Regions from separate parts of the Streptomyces sp. NPDC026589 genome, predicted to be linked through region 1. Evidence: riboswitches for the same ligand, from Rfam matches in the RefSeq annotation. Region 1 holds a riboswitch; each other region holds the start of a gene.

Region 1 (5,706 bases):
CTATCTGCGCGGGGCGCAGGAGCTGCTGCACCGGCACAAGGCGCTCCTGATCGTCGACGAGGTGCAGACGGGCCTCGGCCGGACCGGGGACTTCTACGCCTACCAGCACGAGGAGGGGGTGGAGCCCGATCTGGTGTGCGTCGCCAAGGCGCTCTCCGGCGGTTATGTGCCCGTCGGCGCGACCCTCGGCAAGGACTGGATCTTCCGCAAGGTCTACTCCTCGATGGACCGGGTCCTCGTCCACTCCGCGAGCTTCGGCTCCAACGCCCAGGCGATGGCGGCCGGGCTCGCCGTCCTGACGGTGATGGAGGACGAGGAGACCGTCGCCAACGCCCGGCGCACCGGCGACCTGCTGCGCGAGCGGCTGGCGGCCCTGGTGGACCGCTACGAGCTGCTGCACGAGGTCCGCGGGCGCGGGCTGATGATCGGCATCGAGTTCGGCAGGCCGTCCTCGCTCAAGCTCCGCAGCCGCTGGACCATGCTCCAGGCGGCCCGCAAGGGACTCTTCGCGCAGATGGTCGTGGTGCCGCTGCTCCAGAGGCACCGGATCCTCACCCAGGTCTCCGGCGACCACCTGGAAGTGATCAAGCTGATCCCGCCGCTGGTCATCGGGGACGCGGAGGTGGACCGTTTCGTGGCGGCCTTCACGTCCGTGATGGACGACGCGCACGGCGGGGGCGGACTGATGTGGGACTTCGGCCGGACGCTGGTCAAGCAGGCCGTGGCCCATCGCTGACCGGCTTCGGCGATGGGACGATGAGAATTGCCTCTGAGGCAAGTTATTTGCCTCGGAGGAAAGATCCTGGCCCAATGGAGCCATGAACCCTCCGGACGAAGGGGCGCCGGACGAGCTCCCCGGCGTCGCACCCCGACTGCGCGACCTGCGCCGCGATCGCGGCCTCACGCTGGAGACCGCCGCCGGCCGGGCCGGGCTCTCCCCGGCCCATCTCTCCCGGCTGGAGACCGGCCGCAGGCAGCCCTCGCTGCCGATGCTGCTGGGACTGGCCCGTATCTACGGTACGACGGTCTCCGAGCTGCTCGGCGAGCAGCCGCCCGAACGGGACGCGATCGTCCGCGGCGGCGGCTTCGAGGGGGCGGAGGCCGACGGCTGGATGTACCGGCAGGCAGGCGGATCCGGTCGCGCGATGCAGGCGCTGCGGGTACGCGTTCCGTACGGGGCCCAGGGCGACCTGGTCCGGGTCCACCCCGGCGAGGAGTGGCTGTACGTTCTGGAGGGGCGGCTGCGGATCGGGCTCGGCGACACCGTCCATGACCTCGAACCCGGCGACAGCGCCCACTTCGACTCGCTCACCCCGCACCGGATCGCGGCCGTCGACCGCTGCGGCGCGGAGCTGCTCTTCGTCCACTCCCTGCTCCATAGCCCCGCCGCCGAGCTGTGCCTCGGCAACGCCCTCCACGCGCGCTGAACCGGCCGTCCCGGCCGGCTCCCCTCCTTCGCTCCACCGGCCGCGAGGCCGACAGAGAGGACCGTCATGTCCGATTCCGAGCACTACGACCCGCTGGGTCCCGGCCGCCGCCCGAACGAGGACCCGCAGGAGAAGAGGATGCCGCGCGGTGTCATCATCCGCCTCTTCGCCTACCTGGTGGCGGGCCACGTCATAGCGGGCTTCCTCTACCTGCTCTTCGTGGTGGCCGGGAGCAAGTGACGGCGGGCGGACGACCGACCGCCCCCGGACGGATCGCTTCCCGTCCGGGTCAGCCCTGGTCGAGCAGGCGCTCGCGCAGCCGCTCCCGGGTCTCGGGGGAGACCTTCAGTCCCTCCGACAGGTAGCGGTCCGTCGTTCCCCAGTTCTCCTCGATGGCCGTGAAGGCCGCCGCGAGGTAGGCGGGCCGCGCCCCGAACAGCGGGTCCAGCAGCTCCAGCACCTCGGGTGACATGCCGGTGCCGGACGCGTCGGAGCGCTTCACGGCGTAGCGGCGGCGGAGGTCGTCGGACTTGAGGTAGTCCTCCTCGATCGCTTCCGGCTCGACGCCGACCGCCAGCAGGGCGACCGCGATCGAGAGACCGGCCCGGTCCTTGCCCGCCGCGCAGTGCATCAGGGCGGGGACGCTGTCCTCGGCCAGGGAGTGCAGCACCCGGCTGTGCTCGGGGGTGCGGTCCAGAATCGTCGCGCGGTACATCCGGATCATGCGGTCGACGCCCTTGCCGTTCGCGAGGACCGAGCGCAGCTGCTCGATGTTTCCGTCGCTCACCAGCCGCCAGAACTCGGCGCCGTCCGCCGGGTCCGAGAGCGGAATGCTGACATTGCGGACACCGGCCAGCTCGATGTCGTACCCGTCGAGCCGGTGGTCGGCGGAGTGGCGGAAGTCGAAGATCGTGTGCAGCCCGAGCCCGCCGAGGAAGGCCGCGTCCTCGGCCGTGGCGTGCGCCAGGTGGCCGCTCCGGTAGAGCCGCCCGAAGGCGGTGCGCCGGCCGTCCGCGGTGGGGAGCCCGCCCACGTCGCGGAAGTTGCGGACTCCGGTCAGCGCGGTCTCTGTCGGCGGGACCTGCGGCACCTGCTGCGTCACGGTGGCTCCTGGGATCTCTGGCGCCGGCGCGGCTCGCCGGCGAGGGCGCTCCCGTGACGATACGACATCGATTCGACGGAAAATCATCACGGTCGAGCGTCCGGTGCGGGGCGCCGGGGCGCCCGGGCTGACCTGGCGTCAGGAGGGAAGTCGACCCGATGTCCGTATTGACGCATTTCGCAGAACATGCCCCGCTAATGGGGGAGATGGGATTTCGGGGGTGAGCGGGATCATATCCGTGACGGTCCGTGGTGAGCTTGCCCCGGAGTATTCCCGGTGTACGTACGGAAATCCAAGATCCGTAATCCACGGAGTGTGACGGGAAATCCGGGGAGAAATCGAACCGATGATTCCGGTGCGCAACCGATGGCTTGTTCTGCTCGTCCTGACTCGTTTACGGTCGCCGCAATCCGGACGGACCGCCTAATCCTGCCGCCGCCCGGAATTCGCACCCACCCACTCACGTGTGGCAGGAGCGGGGGAACCAGGTAAGCCGCCGATCCGGAGCGATCCGGACCGGCTCGGGGTGAAGTCGCCGCAACGCGACCGGGCATCTCCAGCCCGAACCCGACAGCTCACCTCGCAGGCGCCGGAGAGGAAATTTCCCATGCCCGCAAAGGGTAAGCACCGTCGTCCGAAGTCCGGCCCGATCTCCCGCGGCGTCCTCGTCGCAGGGGCCGGCGGCGCCGCACTCGCCCTCCCGCTCATCGGGGCCACCGTCGCGAACGCGGCGGACCAGGCCGCTCCGGCCGCGAAGCCCGCCGCCGCCTCGGTCGCCGCCGCGCACACCGCCCCGGCCACCGCCCCTGCCGCGTCGAAGGCCGCCCCGAAGACGTACGCCGTCGTCTCCGGCGACTACCTGGCGAAGATCGCGGCCGAGCACCAGCTCAAGGGCGGGTGGGAGAAGCTGTACCAGGACAACCGCTCCACCGTCGGCGAGAACCCCGGCCTGATCCACCCGGGCATGAAGCTGACCCTCGGGGCCAAGGGCTCCGCCCCGGCCGAGAAGTCCGCGGCTCCCGAGGCCGCCCCGAAGAAGGCCGCACCGGCGCCGAAGGCCGCGCCGAAGGAGGCCCCGAAGGCGGACACCGTCTCCGCCGACGACTCCGAGGGCTCCGGCAGCCCGTCGCGGACCGGCTCCGCCGAGGCCACCGGCTCCGGCTGGTCCGCCCCGCTGGCCAGCGCCAACGTCACCACCCAGTACCGGGCTTCCGGTGCCAGCTGGTCCAGCGGCTACCACACCGGCTCGGACTTCCAGGCGGCCTCCGGCACCCCCGTACTCGCCATCGGCCCGGGCACCGTGGTCTCGGCCGGCAACAGCGGCTCCTATGGCAACGAGGTCGTCATCCAGCACGAGGACGGCATGTACTCCCAGTACGCCCACCAGTCCTCGCTCAACGTCTCCGTCGGCCAGACCGTCACCGGCGGCCAGCAGATCGGCCTCTCCGGCTCCACCGGCAACTCCACCGGCCCGCACCTGCACTTCGAGGTCCGCACCGGCCCGAGCTACGGCTCGGACATCGACCCGATCGCGTACCTGCGTCAGCACGGCGTCTCCGTCTGACGGCTCCGTCCAACGGCTCCGTCCGACCGGACGCGGCGATAAGTGATCGAGGGGCGGTGTGCGGCGGCGCACCGCCCCTCCACTTATTCCGGCTTTACCAAAAACTGACCGGGTGGTCTATCTCACCACCCGTCAACCCCGTATTACGGTCGCGTAGGTCACATCGCACGATGCAGGATAAGTGCTTGTGGCAGACGATTCGAGAAACAACCAGCAGCACACCATCGGGTCGTACGCGGCGATTGGCGACAGTTTCACCGAGGGCGTCGGCGACCCCGGCCCCGACGGGACCTATCTCGGCTGGGCGGACCGCTTCGCGGTGCTCCTCGCCGACCGGCTCCCGGCCCCCGAGGGGACGACCGGCCCCGAGGGCTCCCCGCACGGGGACTTCCGCTACGCCAATCTCGCCGTACGAGGACGTCTCCTCGACCAGATCGTCGAGGAGCAGATCCCGCGCGCCAAGGAACTGGCCCCCGACCTGGTCAGCTTCTGCGCGGGCGGCAACGACATCATCCGTCCCGGCACCGACCCCGACGACCTCGCCGAACGCTTCGAGCGGGCGGTCGCCGACCTGAGCAACGCCGTCGGCACGGTCATGGTCACCACCGGCTTCGACACCCGGGGCGTTCCGGTGCTGCGCCACATGCGCGGCAAGATCGCCACGTACAACGTCCATCTGCGGGCCATCGCCGACCGTTACCACTGCCCCGTGCTGGACCTGTGGTCGCTGCGTTCCGTGCAGGACCGGCGCGCGTGGGACAACGACCGGCTGCACCTGTCGCCCGAGGGCCACACCCGCGTGGCGCTGCGCGCCGCCCAGGTCCTCGGCCACGAGGTGCCCGCCGACCCCGACCAGCCCTGGCCGCCGCAGGCCCAGCGCAGCCCCTTCGACGCACGGCGCGACAACATCCAGTGGGCCCGCGAATACCTCGTGCCCTGGATCGGCCGACGGCTGCGCGGAGAGTCCTCCGGCGACCACGTCGAGGCGAAGCGCCCGGACCTCCTGCCGCTGTAGCCGTCGAGCCGGGTCAGGGCTCCAGCAGGGGAAGCGCACGCCGGGACGGGCCCGGCACCACGAGCCCGTCCGGCGGCGTGCCTCCGCCCGGGGGGTGCCCTGCCGGTATCCGCTCCAGGACACCGCCCGCGAACACGTCGTACAGCGGCAGCGACTCCAGATGCACATAGCCGATGTGACAGTCGCACACGGCGAGGGGACAGACCCGCGGGCCGAGCGCCCGGCGGTAGCTGCCGTCGTAGAGATTGCCCAGCTCCGCCTTGACGAAGTGACAGCGCCGCACCGTGCCGTCCCCGTCCACCGAGATCACCGACTCGCCCGTCCGGCAGGGCAGCCCCGCCGAACGGTGCGGATCACGGCTGAAGGGGAACAGCGGATCCAGCTCCGTCCACCGCGCCGCCTCCTCGTCGGTGTAGGTGTGCCCCTCGGCGGCGTTCACCCAGAGATAGACCTCCTCCGGCAGCGCCGCCCGCAGCCGCCGGGCCTCCTCCAGATGGGCGTCGAAGCCCACCACTCCCACGCTGTAGCGGATCCCCTTCGCGGACAGCTCTCGGCACTTGCCCAGGAACCGTTCGTACGGTGTCTGCTCCGGGTGGTA
Region 2 (5,706 bases), on a different contig from region 1:
GGCTGACGAGGGCGGCGCCACTGGCACCGGAGTCGTTCAGCTGCTCCAGGTCGATCTGGTACGTGTCGCCCTCGGCCGCCTTCGTGGTGCCGGCGGGGTGCCCCTCGTGCGCCAGGGCGGGCCCGGCCACTCCGAGGGTGAGCGCGGCGGGCAGGACGAGCAGTGCGGCGAGGCGAGTTGTACGGCGGGCTATCACGAAGACGCATCCCCTTCCGGAAGTTCCGGCGCGGGCCGGAACGACGTTCGGTCGCTGATGTCGTCTATTCGGAGCCGTGACCCGGATGGATTGGCCCGGGCACGACAAACATCCGCAGCCTCCGTCCGCCCGCGGGGCCGGTCAGGCGGGGGCCTCCGCCGCCCTGGGCCCGATGGAGCGACGCCTGACGAGCAGCACGACGATCAGGACCACCTGGAGGACGATGATCAGCGCCATGCCCAGGGATGCCTGGGGCTCCTCGCCGACGAGGTTGGAGAAGAGACTGGTGTCCCACAGCCCGTGGACGAGCATCGGCAGCAGGATGACGCCGCCGACGCGGAGGCACAGGTAGAAGAAGTAGCCCGACGTGGAGACGACGAGGGCCTGGAGGATGGCCTGCGCCCCCGCCCCGATGGCGTTGCTGACGTGTACGAGGCCGAACACGAGCGAGGAGTAGAGGCCGACCTTGCCCTCGGTGAGCCCGGCCCGGCGGAAGACCTGCACGCCGACGCCCCGGAACATGAGCTCCTCGCCCACGCCGACGAACACGCCCAGCAGGAGCAGGGAAGCCACCAGGGAGGCGCTCTGGTCGCCGAGGTGACCGTAGTTCAGACCGAGCAGGGCGACGGCCAGCATGGAGACCGGCACCCAGCGCACCCAGCGGCGAACGGGTGCCCGGTAGCGCAGCACCTCGCCCCACCAGCCGAGCCAGGTCACGACGGCGGCGGCGAACACGATCGACGCCCCGATCGGGATCAGCGCGTTGCGTACCAAGGACTCCGTGGTGGGGAACGGGCTGTCGGAGGAACTGGTGTCGACGCCGATCAGCAATCCGAGCCCCTGAATGATGCCCGCGTACACGACGACGACCACCAGGAACCACGGCCACGTCAGCCCTCGCCCCGGCCGACCGTCCCGTATCCCGTCCGTACCGTCCGTACCGTCCGTACCGTCCGTCCCGCCTGTTCCGTCCGTCGCGTCCGTGCCGCCTGTTCCGTCTCGCACCACGTCACCCTCTTCCCCGATGGCGAGAGCACCCCCGCCGCTCCGCCTGTCCCAGCAACCCGGTCGGCTGTGGACTTACCAAAAGATCCCATGCGGAACAGGGCAAAAGCCATGGTGGATCCCCCGAGGGCGGCGCCCCGAACCCCGGCCCGGAGGAGCTCCGCCGTAATTGGTCAGAGGTGTGCCGGGAATGCCGTAGAGTTGTGTTTACCGACGCGGGGTGGAGCAGCTCGGTAGCTCGCTGGGCTCATAACCCAGAGGTCGCAGGTTCAAATCCTGTCCCCGCTACTGAAGGCCCGGGCCCGGCACGCACAGCGTGCCGGGCCCGAGTCGTTTTCTGGCGCCGTGATGGTGCGGTTTGACCTTGACGCAGCGTAAAGATCTAGCGTTTCCGGCATGGAGTGGTCCATTCAGGAAATCGCCCGACAGGCCGGCACCACGAGCCGCACGCTCCGGCACTACGGAGACGTCGGTCTCCTCGCGCCGAGCCGGATCGGGAGCAACGGCTACCGCTACTACGACCAGGACGCCCTCGTCCGGCTGCAGCGCATCCTGCTGCTGCGGGAGCTCGGTCTCTCGCTGCCCGCCATCAAGGACGTGCTCGCGGGGCAGCGGGACACGGCGGTGGCGCTGCGGGCGCATCTGCGGCTGCTCGAACAGGAGCAGGCGCGCATCGGGCGGCAGATCGCCTCGGTGCGGACCACTCTCCACAAGACGCAGGAGGGGATGGAACTCATGGCCGATGAAGTGTTCGACGGCTTCGATCACACCGCCCACGAGCAGGAGGTCACCGAGCGCTGGGGCCGGGACGCGTACGAGGAGGGCGACCGCTGGTGGCGGTCGCTCGGGGACGAGCGGAAGAAGGCGTTCCAGGACGAGCACGAGGCCGTCGCGCGCGCCTGGGGCCGGGCCAGGGGGGCGGGGCTCGCCGCCGACGGGGCCGAGGCGCAGGACCTCGCGCGGCGGCACTGCGCCTGGCTGTCCTCGGCCAAGGCGCCCAGCCGTTCGTACGTGATCGGGCTCGGCGAGATGTATGTCGCCGACCCCCGCTTCGGAAAGAACTACGATCGCTACGGGGACGGCACCGCCGCCTTCGTACGGGACGCACTGACGGTATACGCGGAACACCGGCTCTCCGACTGACCACGGAAGGCCGGCCTCCGCCCGCCTTCCCCCTATTCGGCCGATGCGGAGTAGCCGCTCGGCGCGGCTCCGGGAAGCCTGGGCGGGGCGCGGTACCGTCCGCAGCCGTGGGTGGACCGGGCAGGAGTGCACAGGTGGGGATGGCCGACGAACGGCGCAGTGCCACGGCGGGGAGTTTCGACGCCGTGGGCCGGGTGGTGTTCGGGTCCCGGGAGGGCCAGCTGACGTCCGACGGGCGGCGCACCGGACGGTTCGTCCGGCTGCTGCCCGCCCTGCTGATTCTCGGCGGGCTGGTGCTCGACTCGCTGACTCCGCCCAACTTCACCGCTGTCCCCCTGTTCGTCGCGGCCCCGCTGATCGCCGCGCCGTTCTTCTCGAAGAACCGGACCGTCCGTACGGGGATCGCCGCGGTCCTCTCCGTCATCGCGATGCGGCTCTCCGACGGGACGACCACCCAGGTGGTCCCGATCATCGAGCTGATCACCGTGCTCACGGCCTCGGTGCTGGCCCTCGTCATCAACGGCGTCGTGCGGCGCGGCAACGAGCAGCTGGCCTCGGCCCGGGTCATCGCGGAGACCGCCATGCGGGCCGTGCTGCCGACCCCGGCCGAGCGGATCGGCGGACTCCAGGTGGCCGCGCGGTACGAGGCGGCCCAGGCGGACGAGTTCGTGGGCGGCGACCTGTTCGCCGTCGCGGACACCCCGTACGGAGTGCGTCTGGTCGTCGGCGACGTACGCGGCAAGGGGCTGGACGCCGTCGAGGCGGTGGCGGTGATCATCGGGGCGTTCCGGGAGGCGGCCGAGCAGGAGCGTTCGCTGGAGGGCGTCGCGCAGCGGCTGGAGCGGGCGCTGGCCCGGGAGGGGACGCGACGGTACGGGCTGGACGCGATGGAGGGGTTCATCACCGCCGTGCTGGCCGAGATCCCGCCCGGTTCGGCCTCGTTGCGCATCGTCAACCGCGGTCACCCCGAGCCGATCCTGCTGCACGCCGACGGCGCCCTGGAGGTGCTGGCGCCCTCGGTGCCCGCCATGCCGCTGGGGATGGACCTGGGGGTGTGGCCGGACCGGTCCGACGAGTGGGCGATGCCCGCCGGGGCGACGCTCCTCGCCTTCACGGACGGCCTGTCCGAGGCGCGGGACCCGAACGGGGTCTTCTACGATCCGGCGGCCCGGCTGCGCGGCCGGATCTTCCCCGGCCCGGAGGAGCTGTTGTCGGCGCTGACGGACGACGTACGGCTGCACACCGGCGGGCGGACCACGGACGACATGGCGCTCATCGCGGTCGGCCGGCCGGCGGAGGGGCAGCCCGTGCCCCGGACGACGGTGAAGATCGTGGGCCGGGGCGATGACGCCGGGCGATGACGCCGGGCGATGACGCCGGGCGATGACGCCGAGCGATGACACGGTGCGTAATCGAGGTGCACCGCTCCGCATAACATTTGACACACCGTCAGAAAAAGTGATGTGGCTGAGTGGTGGTCAAGTCGCCCGATTGCGCCCGGTTGTCACCCGTACATCCCCGCCATGTTCGTTAATGATCAACAGGAACAGCTTGGAATAGGGCCCGTCCGTCTATTAACGTTCGATAACGCAGCGCGGTCGTCACAGCCGTCGTCAGAGACGGCGCCGCGCGCGAGCGCCGAATTCCGCAAGGGAACCGGGGAACCACCTACATGGGGTGAATCGGACGCCTGCGTCTCGTGAGAGACGGAGGGGCCCGTAGGAGACCTTCCTGCTCCGAACCCGTCAGCTAACCCGGTAGGCGAGAAGGAAGGAAAGGAGTGCGCCCACGTGGCGTCCAACAAGCCTGCCCCTGAGGCCCCGTCACCCTTCAGTGCCGACACCTTCGGTGGCGAGGAGCGCACCTGGGAGGAATGGAACCCCACCGCGGAGTCCATCCGTCCCGTGCGCGGCAAGCACCGCGTGGCCAAGCAGCGTGGTCTGGCCCGTAGCTCCACCGTCCTCGGGGTCGGTGTCATAGCGGCTGTCGGTGCCGGCGGCATGGCCACCGCGCAGGACAAGGCGCCGGTCTCCATCTCTCTTCCCGATTCCATCGTGGACAACCTCCCCGACGCCAAGTCCCTTCCCGGCGTCGGGTCTTTGATGTCCGACGAGGCGGAGCCCGCCCCGGTCGCCGCCTCCGCGCCGCTCACCACCGCCGGCCTCACCACCGCCGAGGCCGAGCAGGGCACCGACGCGGGCGAGGCGCTGCGCGCCCGGATCCTCCAGCAGGCCGAGCAGCAGCAGGCCAGCGCCGACGCCGAGGCCAAGGCCGCCGCCGAGAAGGCAGCGGCCGAGAGCGCCGCCGCCGAGGCCAAGAAGCAGCAGGACGAGGCAGAGGCAGAGGCCGAGGCCGAGGCCGCCGCGAAGAAGAAGGCGGCGAAGGAAGCGGCGGAGAAGAAGAAGGAGGCCGAGCGGCTCGCCAAGCTCGCCGCCAGCTTCTCCCTCCCCACCTTCTCGTACACGATCACCTCCACCTACGGTCAGTCCGGCGCGCTCTGGTCCTCGGGCCAGCACACCGGTCTCGACTTCGCCGGGTCGGCCGGTGCACCGCTCAAGGCCGTGCACAGCGGCACGATCACCTCGGCCGGCTACTCCGGCTCGTACGGCTACCGCACGGTCCTCGAACTCGAGGACGGCACGGAGATCTGGTACGCCCACCAGTCCTCGATCGAGGTCTCCGTCGGCCAGAAGGTCACCACCGGCCAGACCATCGGCCGCATGGGCGACAGCGGCAACGTCACCGGCGTCCACCTCCACCTGGAGGTCCGCACCGCGGGCGGTTCCGCGATGGACCCGATGGCCTGGCTCAACAGCAAGGGCCTGAACGTCTGACCTCCCGGTCCCGCGGCTGACGTCCTTCGTCGCCGCCCCGCAACCCCGGCAGCCCTGACGCACACCCCCCGACGTCAGGGCTGCCGGTCTGTCCGGGGACGGTACGGTCCGGGTACGGTCCGGGTACGGTCCGGCGGGCGACGGAATACCGGCTCCGCCCCGGCCCGTTGAACCTCCACATGACTTCCGCGCGCACTCTCGGCACCTCTGACCTCCAGGTCTTCCCCCTCGCCCTCGGCGGCAACGTTTTCGGCTGGACGGCGGACGAGGACCAGTCCTTCGCCGTCCTGGACGCGTACGTCGCGGCCGGCGGCAACTTCATCGACACCGCCGACGCGTACTCCGCCTGGGTCGAGGGCAACGAGGGCGGTGAGTCGGAGACCGTCATCGGCAAGTGGCTCGCCTCCCGCTCCAACCGGTCCGACATCGTCGTCGCCACCAAGGCCGGCGCCCACCCCGACCACCGGGGCCTTTCCGCCGGCACCGTCAAGGGCGCGGCCGAGGCATCGCTGCGCCGCCTCGGCACCG
Region 3 (5,706 bases), on a different contig from region 1:
CGGTACGTACCCGACCGGTACCGCATACGGAGCCGACGGCGTCCACGGAGTCCACAGCGCCGACGCCTACGAGACCGGGTCGTACCCGACCGGCGCGTACGGCGCGGCGGCCGTCGCCGCCGACACCGGGACGTACGCCACCACCGCCTTCACCGCCGGCACGTTCGACGTGGGCACCCATGACACCGGTGCGCATGAAACCGGTGCGCATGACACCGGTTCGTACGACTTCGGCGCCTACGAAACCGGCGCTTACGGCACCGTTTCCTACGGCACGGGTACGTACGACACGGGCGCCTACGACGCGACCGCGTGGAACTCCGGCGCCACGCCCGGGGACACCGCGTACGAACCCGAACAGACGTCGCACCCGCTGTACGAACAGCAGCCGGCCGACGCGACGGCGCCCGGGGCGGCGGCCGAACCGGACGGTACGGCCGAGGAGCCGGAGACCGGCCCCCACTCCACCGCCGAGTTCGCCGCCCTCGCACCGGACGCCGTGCCGGAGCCGGAAGCCGGGGACGACTTCCCCGCCGCGCACTCCGTCAACCGCACCGCCGTCCGCCCCCCCGCCCCCCGCAACCGGGCCCGTCGGCGTACTCCCGCCAAGCGTTCCGCCCTGCTGACCGTCGCGGTGCCCTCCGCCTGTGTGATGAGCGTCGCGGGCATCGCCGCCGCCTCGGTCGGCGGGATGCCCGGCGGCGAGGAGAAGCCGGAGGAGACGACCACCTCGCTGGCTGTGGCCGACCCCAGCACGGTCAAGCCGGTCGCCGCGAACAACCGGCTGGACAGCCAGCTGGAGCAGCTCTCCGAGGGCAGCGACGACTTCCGTGAGCGCGCGAGCCGCACCCAGGAGCGCATCGACCTGCGGGAGCGGCAGGCGGCGGAGAAGAAGAAGCGCGAGGAGGAGGCCGCACGCCGCGAGGCGCTGCGTCCCAAGTTCGTCCTGCCGGTCAAGCAGCACGGGCTCAGCGCCTACTACGGCCAGGCGGGCGTCAACTGGATGTCCGTGCACTCGGGCATCGACTTCCCCGTCTCGTACGGCACTCCGGTGATGGCCGCGACCGACGGCACCGTACGCACGCAGCTGAACAGCGCCTACGGGGTCATGGCGATCGTGACCGCCGCCGACGGCACCGAGACCTGGTACTGCCACCTCAGCAGCACCAAGATCCGTTCCGGGCCGGTGAAGGCCGGCGACGTCATCGCGTACTCCGGGAACTCGGGCAACTCCACCGGTCCGCACCTGCACTTCGAGGTCCGGCCCGGCGGCGGCTCGGCCATCGACCCGCTGGCGTGGCTGCGCAGCAAGGGCATCGACCCGAGCTGAGACGGACATCACGAGCACGGACAGACGGAAGCGGGAGAAAGGGCTTCGGCCCTTTCTCCCGCTTCCGTCTGTCCGGCCCGGCCTGCCCCCGCCCGTCTACAGCTTCTCGACCGGCGCGTACCGCAGCAGCAGCTTCTTCGGGCGTTCGTCGCCGAAGTCGACCGTCGCCTTGGCCTGGTCGCCGAAGCCCTCGACGGCCGTCACCGTGCCGAGCCCGAACTGGTCGTGCGTGACCCGGTCCCCGGCCACCAGGGTGACCGTCGGCTTCTCCGCGCCGCCGCGCCGCGTCGCGAATCCCGAGGGCCCGGAGCGGGAGCGGGAGGAGGACAGTGAGGACGTGATGCCGGAGGTGGGCCCCGCGGGGGCGGCCATCGGGCCCTTGCGCCGCCAGTCCAGGTGCGCTTCCGGGATCTCCTCCAGGAACCGCGAGGGCGGGTTGTACGAGGGCTGGCCCCAGGCGCTGCGCATCGCGGCCCGGGTCAGGTAGAGCCGCTCGCGGGCGCGGGTGATGCCGACGTACGCGAGGCGGCGCTCCTCCTCCAGCTCCTTGGTCTGGCCGAGGGCCCGCATGTGCGGGAAGACCCCGTCCTCCATGCCGGTAAGAAAGACGACCGGGAACTCCAGCCCCTTCGCCGTGTGCAGGGTCATCAGCGTGATGACGCCGGAGCCGTCCTCGTCCTCGTCGGGGATCTGGTCGGAGTCGGCGACGAGCGCGACCTTCTCCAGGAACTCCGCGAGCGTGCCCGCGCCCTCCTCGTCGCCGCGCTCCTGCTCGAATTCGAGGGCGACGGCGGCGAGTTCCTGGAGGTTCTCGATGCGGGTCTCGTCCTGCGGATCGGTGGAGACCTGGAGCTCGGCGAGATAGCCCGTGCGCTCCAGGACCGCTTCCAGCACGACGGCGGGGCCGGCGCCGGACTCGACGATCGTGCGCAGCTCCTCCATCAGCGTGTTGAAGCGCTTGACCGCGTTGGACGAGCGGGCGGCCATGCCGTACGCCTCGTCGACACGGCGCAGTGCCTGCGGGAAGGAGATCTTCTCGCGCATCGACAGGGCGTCGATCATCGCTTCGGCGCGGTCGCCGATGCCGCGCTTGGGAACGTTGAGGACGCGGCGCAGCGGGACGGTGTCCTCGGGGTTGGCGAGGACCCGGAGGTAGGCCAGGACGTCCCGGACCTCCTTGCGCTCGTAGAAGCGCACACCGCCGACGACCTTGTAGGGCAGGCCGACGCGGATGAAGATCTCTTCGAAGACACGGGACTGGGCGTTGGTCCGGTAGAAGACGGCGACGTCGCCCGCCTTGGCGTCGCCCGCGTCGGTGAGCCGGTCGATCTCGTCGGCGACGAACTGCGCCTCGTCGTGCTCGGTGTCGGCGACGTAGCCGGTGATGCGGGCGCCGCTGCCGGCGTTGGTCCAGAGGTTCTTGGGGCGGCGGCTCTCGTTGCGCTCGATCACGGCGTTGGCGGCGGAGAGGATCGTCTGCGTGGAGCGGTAGTTCTGCTCCAGCAGGATCGTCGTCGCGCTCGGGTAGTCCTCCTCGAACTGGAGGATGTTGCGGATGGTCGCGCCCCGGAAGGCGTAGATCGACTGGTCCGCGTCGCCCACCACGCACAGCTCGGCGGGTGCGTCGGCCTCCCCGGCCGGGCCGACCAGCTCCCTCACCAGCGTGTACTGGGCGTGGTTGGTGTCCTGGTACTCGTCGACGAGGACGTGGCGGAAGCGGCGGCGGTAGTGCTCGGCGACGTCGGGGAAGGCCTGGAGCAGGTGGACCGTCGTCATGATGATGTCGTCGAAGTCCAGGGCGTTGGCCTCGCGCAGGCGGGCCTGGTAGAGCGCGTACGCCTGGGCCAGGGTCTTCTCGAAACCGTCCGCGGCCTGCCCGGCGAAGGTCTCCTCGTCGATGAGCTCGTTCTTGAGGTTGGAGACCTTGGCGGTGAAGGACTTCGGCGGAAACTGCTTCGGGTCCAGATCGAGGTCGCGGCAGACCAGGGCCATCAGGCGCTTGGAGTCGGCGGCGTCGTAGATCGAGAACGACGAGGTGAAGCCGAGCTTCTTCGACTCGCGGCGCAGGATGCGGACGCACGCGCTGTGGAAGGTCATGACCCACATGGCGTTGGCGCGAGGGCCGACGAGCTGCTCGACGCGTTCCTTCATCTCGCCCGCGGCCTTGTTGGTGAAGGTGATCGCGAGGATCTGCCCGGGGTGCGTCCCGCGCTCGGCCAGCAGGTGGGCGATGCGGTGGGTGAGGACGCGGGTCTTGCCGGAGCCGGCTCCCGCGACGATGAGCAGCGGGGACCCGGCGTGCACGACGGCGGCGCGCTGCTCGGTGTTCAACCCGTCGAGCAGGGCGGCGGAGTCGATCACCGGGCGCGCGTGACCGTCCCGGTAGTACCCGTCCCGGGGCGGCGGGGGCGCGTCGTAGACGCCTCCGAAGAGTCCCTCCGGCACCGCTTCGGGCGCGTGGTCCTCGGGGGGCGGCGGGGGGCCGTCCTCCACGGGCTGGAGGCCGGTCAGGAAACTGTCGTCAAAGAGGCTGCTCATCGCCTCCTGAGTCTAGGCGGCCGGACTGACAACCTTCGGCCGAAGCCGGGAAGCGGCCGTCGGCACCGGGGAATCGCCCGCCTCTCCCCCGTACGCGCAGAGACCGGACGTCGACGTTCCGTGAAGGAGTGCCCGGTGGGAGGGGGTGCCGGGCCCCCGATCCGGAAAGGTCACGAAAATGTATCGGGCATATCGCTCATCGTCCTTCCCAGCGGCGGGGCCGGTTGGCTAGCGTGCTCGGTCAGGTGGCCCGTACCTCCCTGGGGCGAACCACGCCCGACGGGCGCCTCTGCCGAATCCGTCCTGCCGCCCAGGCCGTTCGGAACCGGGGACCCACACGCGACACCGGGGTGAATCGGTCCGTGCCCTCGCGGCCGGACCGTAGGACAGCCTTCCGTTCCGTCCGAACCCGACAGCTAACCCGGTAGGCGGCCCACGGAAGGAGATGCCGGTCTTGGCATCGCATCGCAAGCCGCGCACGAAGGTGCGCACCACCACACCCGCCGTCGGGCTGACGACGGCCGCGCTGGCCTCCGTGACGCTGCTCTCCACGCAGAGCGCCACGGCCGCGCCGGCGGAGCCGAAGCCCGCCATCGAAGAAGTGCGGAAGAAGGTCGACGCCCTGTACCGGCAGGCGGGCACCGCGACCCAGGAGTACAACCGGGCCAAGGCCGCCTCCGCGTCCCAGCAGACGAAGGTCGACTCGCTGCTCTCCGACGTGGCGAAGCGGGCCGAGAAGATCAACGAGGCGCGCCGGGCACTGGGCTCCTACGCGGCGGCCCAGTACCGCAACGGGGGCATCGCGCCCGCGGCGACGTTCTTCCTGGCGGAGAACCCGCAGGGGTACTTCGACCAGAGCCGGCTGATGGACCGGGCGACGGAGCGGCAGCAGAAGGCTGTCGACGAGGTCCGTACGCAGCAGGCCTCGGCGGCGAGGAAGCGCGCGGAGGCGGTGAAGAGCCTGGAGACCCTCACCGAGACGCAGGCCACGCTCGCCTCCAGCAAGAAGGACGTGCAGTCCAAGCTCACCGAGGCCCGGGGCCTGCTGTCGAGGCTGACCGCCGAGGAGAAGGCGCGGCTGGCGGAGCTGGAGCGCAGACAGGAGGCCGAGGCGAAGGAGAAGGCGGCGAAGCTGGCCGCCCGGCAGGCCGCCGAGGCGAAGGAGAGGGCCGAGGCCGAGGAGAAGGCCCGCGAGGAGGCGGCGAAGGAGTCCGGCGGCGGTTCGGGCACGGGCTCCGGATCCGGTACGGGTACGGGAACGGATCCGGGCTCCGGGTACGGCACCGGTACGGACAGCGGCTACGCCACCAAGGCGGAGAAGGTCCTGGCCTTCGCCCGCGCCCAGATCGGGAAGCCGTACGTGTGGGGCGCGTCGGGCCCCTCCAGTTACGACTGCTCGGGGCTGACGCAGGCGGCGTGGCGGGAGGCGGGCGTGACCCTGCCCCGGACGACCTGGGACCAGGTGGAGGTCGGAACGCGGGTCGCCACGTCCGATCTGGTCCCCGGAGACCTGGTCTTCTTCTACGACGACATCAGCCACGTCGGCATCTACAAGGGCGACGGGATGATGATCCACGCCCCGAAGCCGGGTGCGAACGTGCGCGAGGAGTCGATCTACTCCATGCCGATCTACGGAAGCGTGCGCCCGGCGTAGTGCGTGATCCGGGGGCGGCTTCTCAGCGGCCGCCCCCGGAACGCCTCAGGTCCAGACCGTGGCGATGAAGATGTTGGCGGCCGTCAGTCCGCCGACCGCGGCGAACGCGCCCTTGTCCACCGTCTCGTCGTCCCGCTTGACGTAGACGAGGGCGAGGATCACGACCAGCAGCGCGAGCTTGATG
Region 4 (5,706 bases), on a different contig from region 1:
GCGTCGTACCCGACGAGCTCCGGGCCGATCTGCTCGATGACGGCGAGGACGGCCTTCTCGACGCCCTTGCCCATGTAGCGGTTGGGGTCACCGTCGCGAAGCTCGATGGCCTCGAACGCACCGGTGGAGGCTCCGGACGGAACAGCAGCACGGCCCGTGCTGCCGTCGTCGAGGCCAACCTCGACCTCGACCGTGGGGTTGCCCCGGGAGTCGAGGATTTCCCTGGCTACGACGACGTCGATGGACGGCACGAGGCATCTCCTTCTGGGATCTGACACTGGTTGTGCAGGGTCACTGTGGCCTTGCGGCACGAGCCTATCGGGCCCGGCCGTGTCGACCGGCCGACCGCCCGCCTCCTGGGACGAAAAAGGGTCCAAGGAGCTGCATCACGGGACAAAACTCTAGAAACCTACTGAGCGGTAACAACAAGAGGTGAACACATGCGGGCCAGCGGCGCCCGCCGCTCACGAAGAACCCGGCCCGGCGCGCTGGGGGGACGAGCGCGCCGGGCCGGGGAGCCGTGCGAGGAGAAGTGCCGCCGGACGCTTCTCCTCCGGAGAGGAGAGACGGCGATTACTTCAGGTGGAGCTGCTGACCCGGGAAGATCAGGTCGGCGTCCTTGACGATGTCGTCGTTGAGCTTGAAGAGCTTGCTCCAGCCGCCCTTGACGCCCTCCGCGTCGGCGATGGTGCTCAGGGTGTCGCCGGCCTTGACCTTGTACTCGCCGTCGCCCTTCTGGACCTTCTCGCCGGTCGGGGTGGTGACGGTCTTCTTGCTCTCGGCCTTGGGGGCCTCGCGCTGCTCGGAGCGCGTGGTGGGCTGCTCGGCCTGGCGCTCGGGCTGCGCCTGCTCGGGCTTGCTCTCGCCGGAGCCGGAGCCGGAGCCGGTGTTGACGCCCGGGTCCACACCGTCGTTGGTGAGGCCGCCGGCGCCGGCGCAGGCCCAGGCGCCCGGGCCCTGGAGGTCGAGGAGCTTCTCGGCGGTGGCGATCTGCTGGTCCTTGGAGGCCAGGTCGGCACGGGAGGCGTACTGCGTACCGCCGGCGGCGGCCCAGCTGGACTGCGAGAACTGCAGTCCGCCGTAGTAGCCGTTGCCGGTGTTGATGGACCAGTTGCCGCCGGACTCGCACTGGGCGACGGCGTCCCAGGTCTCGACGGAGGCGGCGGAAGCGCTGGTCGCGCCCATCAGCGGGATGGCGATGGCGGTACCGGTGACACCCGCGAGGGTGGCGATACGGGTGGCCTTGGACGGGCGGCGGTGCTTGCCCTTGCTGTTCAGCAGCATGGAACGAATCTCCTCACCGACGCCTACGAGGTGAGCTGTCGGGTTCGGGCTGATGAGTTGCCCGGTCGCGCGGTGCTGCTCGCGACTTCACCCCTAGCCGGTCCCGTACGTCCCCGTCGGTTCGACGAGGCGTCCGGACCCGGCGGCTTACCTGGGTCCCCCGCTCCTGCCTACGGCGCTTACGCGTCTGTTCCCTTCGACCGACGGCAGGATTCGGCGTGACGGTCGACGGGGCCCGCGGTGCGAGCGGTCCGACCGTAAACACAGGCAACCCCGACATTCAAAGATGGACATAGGGGGCAATCAACCCGAACTCGCCGTGGCCGACTGGGCGTTTCCGCAGGTGGGGGGCGATTCACCCGGACCAGCCGGGCGAGCCGCGCCAGTTGAGGCAAAGAGACCCATGTCTCACTTACGCAAAAGTGGACATAGGTCTCTTAACTGCCTCGATTTTCGGGGTGTTTTCCCGAATTCGTTCAGTTGGCGGCGGGCGCCCCGGCGGGTGTCTCGGCGCCCTCCGGGGCGGCCGGGGCGGCGCTCTCGGCCGCACCCCGGCCCGCGTCCTCGCCCGCACCCCGGTCCATGCCCAGGTCCAGGTTCTGGCCGGGCAGGATCAGGTCCGGGTCGGAGCCCAGGAGGTCCTTGTTCGTCTCGTACAGGCCGGTCCAGCCGCCGGGGATCTCCTGGGCGTCGGCGATCGCCCAGAGGTTGTCGCCGGGCCGCACCGTGTACCCGTCGGCGGGCGCCGTGCCACCGTCCCGCGCGTCGCCCTCGCCACGCGAGGCGTGCCGGCCGGACTCACGGGGACCGTCCTTCTGGCCCGCGTCGGCCTCCTCGGGCGCGGGGGCGCCCCGGTGCTTGCCCCCCTTGCCGTCCTCGTCCGCCGAGGCGTCGGGGGCGGTGGAGGGGTCCGAGGCGTCGGGGGCGCCGGAGGCGGGCGGGGCGGAGGGCGTCACCGAGGAGTCGGGAGCCTCGCTCCGCTTCTCCGCGCCACCACTACCGCCCTTGTCCGCCTCATTACCCTTCTCACCCTTGCCCGTTTCGCGCGCTTCACCGGATTCACCGGGTTCGCCGGATTCACCGGGTTCGCCGGTTGCATCCGCTTCGCCGGTCGGGGTGGAGGTCGGGTCGGCCGAGGGGTCCGCCGACGGATCCGCGGACGGGTCGGCGGACGGATCCGTGGACGGCGAGGTGCCCGGGTCGACGCCGGGCAGACCGCCGTCCACCGCGAGGCCGGAGATGACCGCACAGCTGGGCCACGCCTTCGGGCCCTGGTCGTCCAGGACCTTCTCGGCGACGGAGATCTGCTGCGAGCGGCTGGCGAGGTCGGCGCGGGGCGCGAACGCCGTGCCGCCGTAAGCCGACCAGGTCTCCTGCGAGAACTGGAGCCCGCCGTAGTAGCCGTTGCCGAGATCGGCGCTCCACATGCCGCCGCTCTCGCACTCGGCGACCCGGTCCCAGGTGGTGGCCTCGGCCGCGTGCGCGCCGCCGGCGCCGAGCAGCGGGATGGCGATGGCCGATCCCGTCACGCCTGCGGCGACGATGATGGCGGGTGCCTGACGAGGGCGGCGGTGTCTGCCGTTCGCGGAGCCCATGGGTATGCCTTCCGTGCGACTGACAAGCGAGTGGCCTGAGCGCCGCACAGCGGATTCCGTGCCTGCTTCGGCGCCCAAGTGACGCGTGAGCAAGGTGCGACCGACGCGTCGAACCGTGAACCTAGCGGGACTCGAACGTGTGTCACAAGTCGATGCAGCGCAGATCACGTGAAAGTCACGGAGTTGACACTCTGTCACTTTTTTCGGATCGACTACCCGGTTCGAACGCGACCGGAAGGGTGCGCAGTCCACGCATGATGAGTCCGCCGCGCCAGCGCAAATCGCCAGGTTCTCCCGCAAGTCGCAGGTCAGGAAGGCGCCTCAACAGGGTGGTCAGCGCGGTCTGTCCCTCCAGCCGGGCCAGCGGCGCCCCCAGGCAGTAGTGGATGCCGTGCCCGTATCCGAGGTGCTGATTGTCACGCCGCGCAAGGTCCAGGGTGTCCGGATCCGTGAACCGCTCCGGGTCACGGTCGGCCGCCGCCAGCACCACGAGTACGGGGTCCCCGGCGGCGATCTCCTCGCCGCCCAGGGTCAGCGTCTCGGTGGCGTACCGCCAGGTCGCCATCTCGACCGGTCCGTCGAACCGGAGCAGCTCCTCGATGCCGGTGGCCAGCAGCGCGTCCTCCCCCGCCGCCAGGGAGGCCTCCAGCCGGGCGCGCTGCTCGGGGTGGCGCAGGAGCGCGTAGGTCCCGTTGCCGATGAGGTTGACCGTCGTCTCGAACCCGGCGAACAAGAGGATGAACGCCATGGCGGCCGCCTCGTTCTCCGTGAGGTGCTCGCCGTGGTCGCTGGCCCGGATCAGCCCGGAGATCAGGTCGTCGCCCGGATTCTCCCTCTTACGGTGGATGAGTTCGGCGAGGTAGCCGCGCATCTTCTTCACCGACCGGGCGACCCCGCCGCGCGGCCCGCCTCCGTGCCGGATCATCATGCCCGCCCAGTCCCGGAAGTCGTCCTGGTCCTCCTCGGGGACGCCGAGCAGGTCGCAGATGGCGTAGATGGGGAGCGGGAAGGCGAAGTCGTGGATGAGGTCGGCGCTCCCCTTCTCCACGAAGTCGTCGATGAGCCGGTCCGTCAGCTCCTGCACGCGGGGCGCGAACTCCGCGACCCGGCGCGGGGTGAACGCCTTGGACACGAGCCGGCGCAGCCGGGTGTGGTCCGGCGGGTCGATATTGAGCAGATGCGTCATCAGCTCCGCCTTGCGCTCCCCCGGGATCCCCGTCTTCCCCTTGGCGTGCGGCGACTCGGCGTGGTTGGCGGGGTTCTTGGAGAGCCGCGCGTCGGCGAGCGCCTCCTTGGCGTCCCCGTACCGGGTCACGAGCCAGGCCTCGACCCCGCTGGGCAGCGCGGTGCGGTGCACGGGGCGGTGCTCGCGGAGCCAGGCGTAGGCAGGGTAGGGGTCGGAGGCGAACTCCCAGGTGAAGAGTTCGGGGGCGGGGGCCGCCGGGGTGGCCCCGCTATGCGGGCAGGCGGGGGTGTCGTTCACCGTTCGACGTTATCGGGACTGCCTGCCGGAGTGAGCATCCGGGTCGGCAGGGGGAACTGCGTCGGGCGGGAGGAAATCCTCCTCGCGCATGACCATCGGCGGGAAAAGCTGCTCGGGGCCAGGGGACATGAGTGGGTTGGCGGTGACCGCACGGGCCGGGGGCAGCTCCTGCGTTGCGGCGGGGTACCCCGCCTCGGCCGCCCGGGTCAGCCAGCTCTGCGCCTGCGCGGCCAGGACCATACCCAGGCGGTACTGCGCCCGCACGACGCCGGCCTCGGCGGCCTGCTCCAGGTACGGGATGGCTTCCGCTGCCGCGTCGCGCGAGGCGAGCAGCTCGCCCAGGGTGGCCGCCGCTTCGACGTCGCCCGCGTCAGCGGAGTGCCGGAACCACTGCTCGGCGGACTCGTTCTGTCCGGTCGCCCGGTAGAGGCGGCCCAGCACCAGGCCGACCTCGGGCCGCCCGTCCGCCTCGTCCTCCAGCTCGCGCTGGGCGAAGTCCACCACCAGCTCCTCAAGTTCCGGATCCCCGCGCACGGCTTCCAGGGCGGTAAGCCACAGGCCGAGCGGCACGGGCGGGGCGTCCGGACGGGACACCGCGTCCCGGTGCAGAGCGGCGAAGGCCCTCCAGGTGTCGGGCTCCTCGCCCGCCACCAGCATCCCGGTGACGCCGTGCCGGACCTCGGACGCCCACGCGAAAGCGTCCTCGAACGACTCCCCGGCCGCCTGCGCGGCCTCCCGCTCGTACAGCGCGCACACCTCGCGCAGCAGGCTCGACGGGAAGGCGGTGTCAACCGTTCCGCACCGGGCCAGGTCCATGGCGACGCGCACCAGCAGATGGCCGTGCGGGTGGGCGTTCGGGCGGCGGGCTCGCCACCACTCGTCCCACAGTTCCGGGCCGACGGCGAGATACATGGTGACGCGGCCGTCCTCGCACCAGGAGCCGGTGTCTCCCAGCCGGCTGTCCCCACCCGCCTCGTTCAGTCGCCCCACCTCGTCCGCCGTCCATACGAGGCTCAGCTCCACCGGGTCGACGCCCACCAGCACCCGGCCGCAGGCCTGCCCGCCGAAGCGGTGGGCGTCGTAGGCCTCGTCGCTCATCGTGGCGATAACCGGGACATGCCGCTGGACGAGTTCGGCGAGGAGCGCCGGGGTCAGACCGTGTTCGCCGAGGTGGCCCTCCAGGTCGTCCAGCCAGATGACGCACTGTTCCGGGCCCCGGTCGCGCAGCAGAGCGGGCAGGCCGCGCAGATCCGTGCCGGGCGAGGGGGCGAGAAGGCGGGTCGTGCCCGACAGGTTCGTGAGCATCGCCGCCCAGGCGGTCCGGCTCTTCCCGGACAGTGGCTC

Evidence for each region. Region 1 has a riboswitch for cyclic di-AMP ahead of AB0F29_RS01950 (LysM peptidoglycan-binding domain-containing M23 family metallopeptidase). Riboswitches for the same ligand answer to the same signal wherever they lie in the genome.
Region 2: it holds a riboswitch for cyclic di-AMP, as region 1 does, so the genes downstream of both, AB0F29_RS27005 (M23 family metallopeptidase) here and AB0F29_RS01950 (LysM peptidoglycan-binding domain-containing M23 family metallopeptidase) in region 1, are expected to answer to the same signal.
Region 3: it holds a riboswitch for cyclic di-AMP, as region 1 does, so the genes downstream of both, AB0F29_RS19185 (NlpC/P60 family protein) here and AB0F29_RS01950 (LysM peptidoglycan-binding domain-containing M23 family metallopeptidase) in region 1, are expected to answer to the same signal.
Region 4: it holds a riboswitch for cyclic di-AMP, as region 1 does, so the genes downstream of both, AB0F29_RS29320 (transglycosylase family protein) here and AB0F29_RS01950 (LysM peptidoglycan-binding domain-containing M23 family metallopeptidase) in region 1, are expected to answer to the same signal.

The regions. Positions count from the first base shown of each region.
Region 1 covers NZ_JBEZYG010000001.1:457,957-463,662, reverse strand. The annotation lists gene AB0F29_RS01970 (aspartate aminotransferase family protein) at 1-736, shown strand, start outside; gene AB0F29_RS01965 (XRE family transcriptional regulator) at 819-1,427, shown strand; gene AB0F29_RS01960 (DUF6126 family protein) at 1,494-1,667, shown strand; gene AB0F29_RS01955 (tyrosine-protein phosphatase) at 1,717-2,529, opposite strand; cyclic di-AMP (ydaO/yuaA leader) riboswitch at 2,973-3,133, shown strand; gene AB0F29_RS01950 (LysM peptidoglycan-binding domain-containing M23 family metallopeptidase) at 3,137-4,093, shown strand; gene AB0F29_RS01945 (SGNH/GDSL hydrolase family protein) at 4,281-5,108, shown strand; gene AB0F29_RS01940 (STM4011 family radical SAM protein) at 5,122-5,706, opposite strand, start outside.
Region 2 covers NZ_JBEZYG010000016.1:222,551-228,256, forward strand. The annotation lists gene AB0F29_RS26980 (hypothetical protein) at 1-196, opposite strand, end outside; gene AB0F29_RS26985 (type II CAAX endopeptidase family protein) at 338-1,201, opposite strand; tRNA gene AB0F29_RS26990 (tRNA-Met) at 1,416-1,489, shown strand; gene AB0F29_RS26995 (MerR family transcriptional regulator) at 1,598-2,344, shown strand; gene AB0F29_RS27000 (PP2C family protein-serine/threonine phosphatase) at 2,485-3,705, shown strand; cyclic di-AMP (ydaO/yuaA leader) riboswitch at 3,971-4,123, shown strand; gene AB0F29_RS27005 (M23 family metallopeptidase) at 4,135-5,178, shown strand; gene AB0F29_RS27010 (aldo/keto reductase) at 5,358-5,706, shown strand, end outside.
Region 3 covers NZ_JBEZYG010000010.1:152,010-157,715, reverse strand. The annotation lists gene AB0F29_RS19195 (M23 family metallopeptidase) at 1-1,330, shown strand, start outside; gene pcrA (DNA helicase PcrA) at 1,427-3,868, opposite strand; cyclic di-AMP (ydaO/yuaA leader) riboswitch at 4,166-4,315, shown strand; gene AB0F29_RS19185 (NlpC/P60 family protein) at 4,314-5,522, shown strand; gene AB0F29_RS19180 (hypothetical protein) at 5,568-5,706, opposite strand, start outside.
Region 4 covers NZ_JBEZYG010000020.1:17,009-22,714, forward strand. The annotation lists gene eno (phosphopyruvate hydratase) at 1-251, opposite strand, end outside; gene AB0F29_RS29320 (transglycosylase family protein) at 574-1,284, opposite strand; cyclic di-AMP (ydaO/yuaA leader) riboswitch at 1,290-1,472, opposite strand; gene AB0F29_RS29325 (transglycosylase family protein) at 1,761-2,879, opposite strand; gene AB0F29_RS29330 (cytochrome P450) at 3,055-4,362, opposite strand; gene AB0F29_RS29335 (sel1 repeat family protein) at 4,372-5,706, opposite strand, start outside.